Regions from separate parts of the Polaribacter sp. 20A6 genome, predicted to be linked through region 1. Evidence: riboswitches for the same ligand, from Rfam matches in the RefSeq annotation. Region 1 holds a riboswitch; each other region holds the start of a gene.
The links. A riboswitch is a leader RNA that binds a small molecule or an ion and turns the genes downstream of it on or off. The one in region 1 is predicted to bind cobalamin.

Region 1 (3,218 bases):
GCCTGCTTGCACCAACATACGTACATGTAGACCTAATTCCGCCTAAAATATCTATAACAGTATCATCTACATTTCCTCTGTAAGGAACTTCAACCGTTTTTCCTTCGGATGCTCTATAATTTGCAACGCCACCAACATGTTTGTTCATGGCAGTTGTAGAACTCATTCCGTAAAAAGCTTTAAATTTATCTCCATTTTTTTCAATCAGTTCACCTCCGCTTTCTTCATGTCCAGCAAGCATGCCGCCTAACATTACAAAATCAGCACTTCCACCAAATGCTTTAGATAAATCTCCAGGAATTTTACAGCCACCATCAGAAATAATTTGTCCGCCCATACCATGTGCTGCATCTGCACATTCTATAATAGCAGAAAGTTGCGGATAACCAACCCCTGTTTTTACACGTGTTGTACAAACAGAACCAGGACCAATACCTACTTTAATTATATCAGCGCCAGCTAATAATAATTCTTCTACCATTTCTCCAGTAACTACATTACCTGCAATAATTACTTTATTAGGGTGATCTTTACGCATTTTCTGAACAAAATTCACAAAATGTTCTGAGTAGCCGTTAGCAACATCAACACAGATAAAGTTTATTTGAGGAAATTCAGATAAAATTTCTTTTACTTTTTCAGAATCGTCTTTACCTGTTCCGGTACTAACGGCAATATTGTTTAGTATTTTTTCATCAGCTTTTGCTGCAAATTCTCTCCATTCTTCTATAGAATAATGTTTATGAATTGCAGTGAAAAGGCCATGTTTTGCAAGTGCTTTTGCCATTTCAAAAGTACCAACAGTGTCCATATTTGCAGCCATTATAGGAATTCCTTTCCAAACAACATCGCTGTGTAAAAAAGTAAACTCTCTTTCTAAACTTACTTGTGATCTCGATTTTAATGTAGATCGTTTTGGGCGAATCATTACATCTTTAAAACCTAACTTTAATTCATTTTCTATTCTCATTTCTATCAAAATTATCAATCCTTAAAGGTATAAAATTTGGAAACGAATTAATTAGATTGTTCATAAGAATGCATATATATTTGCAACGATTTTGGTTTTGATGTAGAAATAATTTACATCGAATTAAAAGGGAATCTGGTTGAAATCCAGAACTGTTCCCGCAACTGTAAGTTTATACTAAGCTTGTGCTGAGTTTATTTCAGCATCATTTAGTACCTCTTTAGAGGATGTTATTAATTCTTTTACCACTGACATTTTTTTGTTGGGAAGGTATAATAACATAAAACGAGTCAGGAAACCTGCCATAAATCACGAGTTTAAAACTTTCGGGATAAAGGTTTATGTACTAATTCTATTTTGTACACAAATTTACCTGATTTATTTAGATTCCTTGTTTAACAAGGAGTAATCATTATTGTTTTCTTGTAAAAGAAGAAGACTTAAATTAAATCATTAAAAATGAAAAAACAATTATTAATTGTTGGTGTTTTGGCATGTAGTTTTGCTAGCACAAATCTTTTTGCACAGCAAAAAGAAAAAGTAGAGGCTTTAGATGAAGTTGTTGTTACAGCAACAAAATTCAATCTAAAAAAAGAGAATACCGGTAAGGTAATTCAGAAAATTACTCAAAAAGAATTGCAACAAAATGCTGGTAAAAATGTTATTGAAATTCTAAATAATGTTGTTGGTATTGATGTTAGAGGTGTAAATTCTAATGCATCAGAACCAAGAAGTATTAATATTAGAGGAGGAAGAAATAGGCAAGTTTTAGTTTTAATTGATGGTGTGCCGGTTACAGATCAATCTGCAATTAATCAACAATTCGATTTACGTTTATTAGCCGTTAGTCAAATAGAGTCTATTGAAATTTTAAAAGGTGCATCATCTACATTATACGGTTCTGGAGCAGCTACTGCAGTTATTAATGTTGTTTTAAAGAAAGCATCAGAAGATAAAATTTCTGGTTCTTTTGAAACAAGTGTTGGTACAAATAATACCGCAAATGTTAAAGGAAGCGGATTGTCTGATAACAACCAAAACGTAAGTTTAAACGGTACTTTAGGGAAACTTAATTTCTTAGGTTCTTTTAGTATTACTGGAACAGACGGAATGTCTGCTGCAAAAAGTAAAACAAATGCTGTTTATGAAAATGATAGTTTTTACAGTAAAAATGCATTGTTAAAATTAGGTTATGCAGTAAATGATAAGTTTTCTATAGAGACTTTCTTAAATTATGATGATTTTGATTATGATTTTGACGCAGGGGCTTTTTCTGATAGTGATGTAAATACAGGAGATCAAGAGCAGTTTAGAGTTGGTGTAAAACCAAAATACACTTATAATAAAGGAGAAGTTTACTTATTAGCTTCTGCAAATGTGGTAGAAAGAAATTTAGAGCAATTCAATTCTTTTGCTGGTACTTTAGACAACTACGAATTTGTTGGTAGAAGTGTAAATTTAGATTTAGTAAATAGATATGATTTTAAGGATGGTAAAATTCAATTAATTACAGGTTTAAATTATCAAATTCACAGTAATAATACAGTTACTCCTTTTGCAGAAATTGAAAAAGGAATTGCAAATTTTAATACTGTAGATCCTTATGCAAGTGTAGTGTATATAACAGATTTTGGTTTAAGTGCCAATGTAGGTGGACGATTAAATATTCATAATGTATATGGTAATCATGCAGTTTATGACGGGAATCTTGCGTACTCAGTTTTAAAGAATGAAAATGCTTCTATTAAATTATTAACTTCTTATAGTACAGCTTTTATTACACCAAGTTTGTATCAATTATATGATGGTTTTTCTGGTAATTTAGATTTAAAACCAGAATCTAATGAAACTTTTGAAGCAGGTTTTGATGTAAATTATAAAGATTGGCTTCAGTTTGATATGGTTTATTTTAATAGAAAAGAGGAAGATGCAATTATTTATGATAATGCTACTTACAAATATGGTAATGGTTCTTCTGATGCAAATGGTTTGGAAATAAATACAAATATTACGCCTCTTAAATTTTTAACTGTTAACGCGTCTTATACGTATGTAGATAAAGATAATACAGAAGATTTTAACGATTATATTCCTGCAAATAAATTTGTAGCTGGTTTAGATGTAAATGCTTTTACAAATACATTCTTTAATATTACTTATAAAAATGTAGGTGATAGAAGTATTTTTGATAGGTATGGTTCTTTTGGAACTGCTGGAGAAGATGTTACTTTAGAGAGTTACCAAGTAT
Region 2 (3,218 bases), on a different contig from region 1:
TAGTTCATCTCTAATTTGGTCAGACAATGCCCAATCTTTATTTTCTCTTGCTTCTTTTCTTAACTTAATCAACAATTCCACAACTCCATTTATTTTTTCTGAATTGTCTTGAGATTTTTCATTCATCAACCCTAAAACATCAAATACAAATGCGTTAATTGTTGTTTTAAATTCAGTTAAATCTTCTGCAGTTAAACTTGCTTTATGTTCTTTTATTTGATTGATAACCTTTACAGCCTCAAACAATTGAGGAATTAACATTGGCGTATTAAAATCGTCATTCATGGCAGCATAACAAGCTGTTTTCCATTCTTGAACATTAAAAGTAGATGTTTTACCAGCTTCTATTTTTTCTAAAAAATTAACCGCTTCCATTAATTTAGAATGTCCTTTTTCCGACGCTTCTAAAGCATCACCAGAAAAATCTAAAATACTTCTATAATTGGCTTGCATGTTAAAGAAACGAACTACACTTGCCGAAAATGGTTTCGGTAAAATGTTATTTTCTCCAGATAAAATTTCATTCGGTAAAATAAAATTACCTGTAGATTTGGCCATTCTCTGTCCGTTTAAAGAAAGCATATTTGTGTGCATCCAATAATTTACGGGCGTTACACCACTACATGTTTTAGATTGTGCAATTTCACATTCGTGATGTGGGAATTTTAAATCCATTCCACCACCATGAATATCAAAACTTTCACCTAAATATTTTGTACTCATTACAGAACATTCTAAATGCCAACCCGGAAAACCATCGCTCCAAGGAGAAGGCCAACGCATAATATGCTTTTCATCCGCTTTTTTCCAAAGTGCAAAATCTTGTGGATTTTTCTTATCAGATTGCCCGTCTAAAGTTCTGGTATTATTTAATAAATCTTCTACTTTTCTTCCTGAAAGAATTCCGTAATTTTCTTTTTTATTATACTCGTGTACATCAAAATATACAGAACCATTTACTTCGTACCCAAACCCCTTATCAATGATTTCTTTAATCATTTCTATCTGCTCAACAATATGTCCGGTTGCAGTAGGCTCTATACTTGGTGGTAAAAAATTATAGTTTTTTAAAACATCATGAAAATCTACAGTATAACGCTGTACAACTTCCATCGGCTCAATTTGTTCTAAACGAGCTTTTACAGCAATTTTATCTTCACCTTCATCTGCATCGTTTTCTAAATGACCTGCATCGGTTATATTACGCACATAACGTACCTTGTAGCCTAAATGCAATAAATAACGATACACAACATCAAAGAACATAAAAGTTCTAACATTACCTAAATGTGCGTTGCTATAAACGGTTGGACCACAAACGTACATACCAACGTATCCGTCTGTTATAGATTTAAAATTCTCTTTTTTCTTTGTTAAAGAGTTGTATACTTTCAGTTGATTTTCTTTGTACAGTTCCATTAAATAAGTGACTAATTACAGCGGATAAAGATAGACACTTTAAAAAGAATGACGAAATGGAATTTGTTAGAAGTTTAATAAGATTTAAAGTTTGTCATAAAACCTGTTTTTTTTCTTTATTCGGATAATATTCTAAAAAAAAATAAAGTTAAATTTTAAAATAAAAACTATATAAACAACTAAGTCAACAAAAAAAAGCTGTTCATAAGTTTCTTAACAAGTTATTATCTGCTAGAGTAAAAGTTGTGAAATCATTTTTAAATTTGAATAGAATTTGGTTCTAATAACAGCTTTAGTTGTTATAATTAAAAGGGAAACAGGTGAAAAACCTGTACTGTTCCCGCAGCTGTAAGCTCTATTAAAGGTTGTTACATTCTTTGTCACTGTTTATTTCTAAAATGGGAAGACGTAAAAACTAGAGTAAGTCAGAAGACCTGCCAATTTCATATTAGTCGAGCTTTCGGGATAAAGGTTATTGGCACGATGTATCTACTTATATCATTGGTTATCGTACCTTTTTTGACACATTATTAACCATCAATAAATACATTTTATTGATTATAATTTTCGTGAACATGAATTACTCTAGTATTCAGGTTGTTTTGCAAGAAGTTCCTGGTGAAATCAGCATATGTTTTAGCATTTGTGGATGCCAGATTCGTTGTAAAGGCTGTCATTCACCCATATTATGGAAAGAAGAAAACGGACAACAACTCTCTATCAAATTATACCAAAAAACATTACAAAAATACAAAGGGTTTGCAAGTTGTGTTTTATTTATGGGAGGCGAATGGCATCAAAAAGAACTTATTAATCACCTTAAATATGCACAAAAAGAAGGCTATAAAACCTGTCTGTATACTGGTGAAAAAAGGATTGATAAAAACTTACAACAACACCTTACTTGGCTTAAAACTGGAAAATGGATCTCTAAAAAAGGAGGCTTAGAAAATCCTAATACAAATCAGCAATTTATAGACGTAAAAACAAATAATATATTAAATCATTTATTCTTAAAAAACTATTAAGCTATGATTCGCTTAACACAAAAACAGGTAGATCAAAAAATTAATTTTATCAGTAATTACATTAACGCTAACAATGCTGCAGATGGCTCTAAAATAGATGCCAACGCAAATGTTTCTTCAAAAAACATAGCCACAATGGAAGCTGAATTAAATAAAGACATCAATGTACAAGTAAATAGGCAGTTGGTGAAAAATAAAATTGAACAGTTGTTTAACAAGGAACTAGCTAATGAATATGTAAGACAAATAGAAGCTCATGAAATTTATGTACATGATGAAACTTCTTTAAAACCCTATTGCACTTCTATTAGCATGTATCCGTTTTTATTTGATGGATTGACAAAATTGGGCGGAGAAAGTAAAGCTCCTCAACACTTAGAGAGTTATTGTGGTGAATTTGTAAACCTTGTTTTTGCGGTAAGTTCTCAATTTGCAGGTGCTTTGGCAACTGTAGAATTTTTACTATATTTCGATTATTTTGCTAGAAAAGATTTTGGAAAAGATTACCTCTACACTAATACAAAAACGGTTTCTAACCACTTACAACATGCTGTTTACGCCATAAACCAACCTGCAGCTGCCAGAGGTTATCAATCTGTTTTCTGGAACATTTCTTTGTATGATGAAAAATATTTTGATAGCTTATTTGGTGAATTTGTTTTCCCTGACATGACAAAACCGCAATGGGAAAGCCTTAAAGAACTACAACAGTTCTTTATGAAATGGTTTAATAAAGAAAGAGAAAAAGCTGTTTTAACTTTTCCGGTAGTT
Region 3 (3,218 bases), on a different contig from region 1:
GGACCAAGTATAAAAGCAGGAATTAAGGCAGGAGACAGAATTTTAATGGCTAACAAAGATACTTTGTATGGTAAAAAAATGTACACCGATAAAGTGCCTGGTTATTTAAAAGGGAAACCAAATACCAAAGTTGCGCTTAAAATTTATAGAAAAAGTATTGACTCTACTTTTACCGTTTCTGTGACTCGTGGTAATGTAAATATTAAAAGTGTTGATTTAGCATATATGGTGAACGACTCTGTTGGTTATATTAAATTAGATCGTTTTGCGAGAAATACTTACAGTGAATTTAAATCTGCATTAAACACCTTAATTGATGATGGAATGACCGATTTAATTCTTGATATTAGAGGCAATGGTGGTGGTTTTATAGACATTGCAAATAGTATTATTGATGAATTTTTAGAAGATGATAAACTGATTGTTTTTACAAAAAACAATAAAAACGAAATAGATGAATCTTTTGCAACCTCTAAAGGTGATTTTGAAAAAGGTGGTTTGTATGTTTTAATTGACGAAAACTCTGCTTCTGCATCAGAAATTTTAGCGGGTGCTTTACAAGATAACGATAAAGGAACCATTATTGGAAGACGTTCTTTTGGAAAAGGTTTGGTACAAATAGAAATGGATTTAGGCGATGGTTCTGCTGTGCGTTTAACAACGGCTCGTTATTATACGCCAACCGGTAGATCTATTCAAAAACCATATGACCACAAAGGAAATAAGAATTATTATACAGATTATCAGAAGAGGGTTTCTAATGGTGAATTGTTAAATAAAGACAGCATAAAAGTGGTAGATTCTCTTAAATATAAAACTCCTAAAGGAAAGATTGTTTATGGTGGCGGAGGAATTATTCCGGATGTTTTTGTACCAATAGACACTACTTCTTATATGAATGGTTACTACTTTAATACCATTAATGATTTTGCTTTTGATTATGTTGATAACAATAGAAAAAAGCTGCAAAAATGGACAATAGATAGTTTTATTACAGATTTTGATACAGATGGGACTGTTTTTAATAGTTATTTATCTGATATTAAAGATACTTTTAAACCTTCTTTAACAACCAAAATAAGCTTAGAAAAATACCTAAAAGCTTCTATTGCAAATACACTTTTTGGCGATGTTGGCTTTTACAGAATTATGCACCAGGATGATAAAATGATTCAAAAGGTTTTGGAATTGGAGAGTGAGAAGTAGTTTGTGGTTTTAGTATTCAGCTTACAGCAGCAGTATTCAGTGTTTTACGCTGTTTGTTAATTCGAATGGAGAAAGAAATCTCATAATGTTGCTCGCTGTTTTGGGATCACTGTTATGAGATTTCTCCTTTCGTCGAAATGACAAATTGGGTGTTTTTTTCATACAGTTCGTCATTCCGAAATGAGCTTTTTTTAAGCGATTGAGGAATCTCATGAATTTGCTCATGTTTATGGTATCACTGCTATTAGACTTCTAAATACTTCTCAGTGATAAGTTCTGTGTTTTTTTGCATTCAGCTTTATCACTTCAAAATAAGAACTTTAGCGATTGAGAAATCTCGCTATCTCATAAAAGGAAATTGCAATTCCTAAGACCTAAAAATACACTAGATTATTTGTTGAAATTAGTTTTTTATAATGAAAAAAGGGGATACTTTTGCATCATAAATTTTTGGTTTTATATTCAATAAATTGAATTAAAATTAAAAGGGAATCAGGTAGTTTTTTTAAGCCTGAGCTGTTCCCGCAACTGTAAGCATTGTCTAGTTTAGATTATCGTTATTTCTTACACCACTGTCTTTACAAAAGACGGGAAGGTTTTAACAAAATGCAAGCCAGGAGACCTGCCAAAAATTATATTCGTCTTTTTTAACTTTCGGGAAAAAAGTTAAAAGAAATACGTGTCATATGCATGGTTTTTTCGCTTTTTAATAAGGGTAAGAACTTGCCTATTTTGTTATTTAAAATTTTAAAATCAATCATAATGAAAAGTTGTCTAACTAGATTAGCCTTAATTGGCTTATTATTTGCAGTATCTTGTACTAAAAAAGATGTAGTTCCTGAAGCTCCAATAACTTACAATAATGCCTTTATCTTATCTCTAGAAAGTGATAAAACAGCACTTACATTTCTAGACGAAAATCAAATTGCAACACCAAACGTTACTGTATCTGAAAATGCAGAAAGCACCTCTTTTTCTAGCTATAATAATCAACTATATATTGTAAGTCAAAACGGACCATCATATATTTCTAAAGTTAACTTAGAAACATTAAGTGTAGAAGAATCTATAACTTCTTCTAACGTATCTTCTCCATCTTATTTACAAATGTATTCTAACACGGATGGTTTGGTAATTAATACCTCTGGAAGTGGAAGAAGTAGAAATTACAATCTTTGCCATGTAAATACCACTACTGGTATTGGTGATGCTATAAGTGAGGTTTCTAATGAAATTCTTTTTAACAATGCTGCACTAATTGTAGATGCAGAAAATGTGTTAATTGCAGATGGAAAGGAATTAGTTGTAATGAATATGACTACTAAAGAATTTACTTCTGTAATAACTTTTGATGACAGTATTTCTGGACTTTTAAAAGATAAAAACGGAACTATTTGGGTAGCAAAAGAAAAGAGAGCCACAGCTGCCACCTTTACAAAACTAAATGAAGACTATTCTATAAATGAAACAGTAACTGATACAGATGGTGTTATTAATTTATACACAAATAGTATTTTAACAATGAACTCAGAAAGTGTGAATGCTTTTTGGTCTGAATCTGCATCTGGAAAAATTTACACTTTTAATACAGAAACCAAAGTAATTGAAGAGTTTGCAGCACCAATTAACGACGGAATTGCATTTAACACAGTTGTAAAACAACACCCAAATACGAAACAAGTTTACGTTATCGGTTTAAAGGATTTTATAGATCCAGATAATAGTGGTTTAGTAATTTATAACGCAGATAAAACTGTAGCAAAAACGGTAGATAACGTAGGAGCTTCTCCAATAGATATTTACTTTTCTGCTAAAGAGTTTGAAATCTAAAACAAGTACCCTAAAATAAATCTACAAGGAAATACTTTGTAGATTTATTTTTTCAAAAAATCAATACAAACTTCAATTACCTCTTCTAATTCTTTAGACATGTTTTCTTTTTTCCAAGGATGAGAAACATTAAAAATATGATCTGCATTTTTAATAATTTCGAATTGACTTTCAGCATTCCA

Region 2: it holds a riboswitch for cobalamin, as region 1 does, so the genes downstream of both, nrdG (anaerobic ribonucleoside-triphosphate reductase activating protein) here and GQS57_RS16755 (TonB-dependent siderophore receptor) in region 1, are expected to answer to the same signal.
Region 3: it holds a riboswitch for cobalamin, as region 1 does, so the genes downstream of both, GQS57_RS04245 (hypothetical protein) here and GQS57_RS16755 (TonB-dependent siderophore receptor) in region 1, are expected to answer to the same signal.

The regions. Positions count from the first base shown of each region.
Region 1 covers NZ_WTPZ01000010.1:4,832-8,049, forward strand. Annotated here, with positions in the region: gene GQS57_RS16750 (GMP reductase) at 1-970, opposite strand, end outside; cobalamin riboswitch at 1,046-1,292, shown strand; gene GQS57_RS16755 (TonB-dependent siderophore receptor) at 1,430-3,218, shown strand, end outside.
Region 2 covers NZ_WTPZ01000009.1:52,907-56,124, forward strand. Annotated here, with positions in the region: gene cysS (cysteine--tRNA ligase) at 1-1,419, opposite strand, end outside; cobalamin riboswitch at 1,678-1,876, shown strand; gene nrdG (anaerobic ribonucleoside-triphosphate reductase activating protein) at 1,995-2,447, shown strand; gene nrdD (anaerobic ribonucleoside-triphosphate reductase) at 2,451-3,218, shown strand, end outside.
Region 3 covers NZ_WTPZ01000002.1:116,671-119,888, forward strand. Annotated here, with positions in the region: gene GQS57_RS04240 (S41 family peptidase) at 1-1,206, shown strand, start outside; cobalamin riboswitch at 1,641-1,851, shown strand; gene GQS57_RS04245 (hypothetical protein) at 1,969-3,036, shown strand; gene GQS57_RS04250 (S9 family peptidase) at 3,081-3,218, opposite strand, start outside.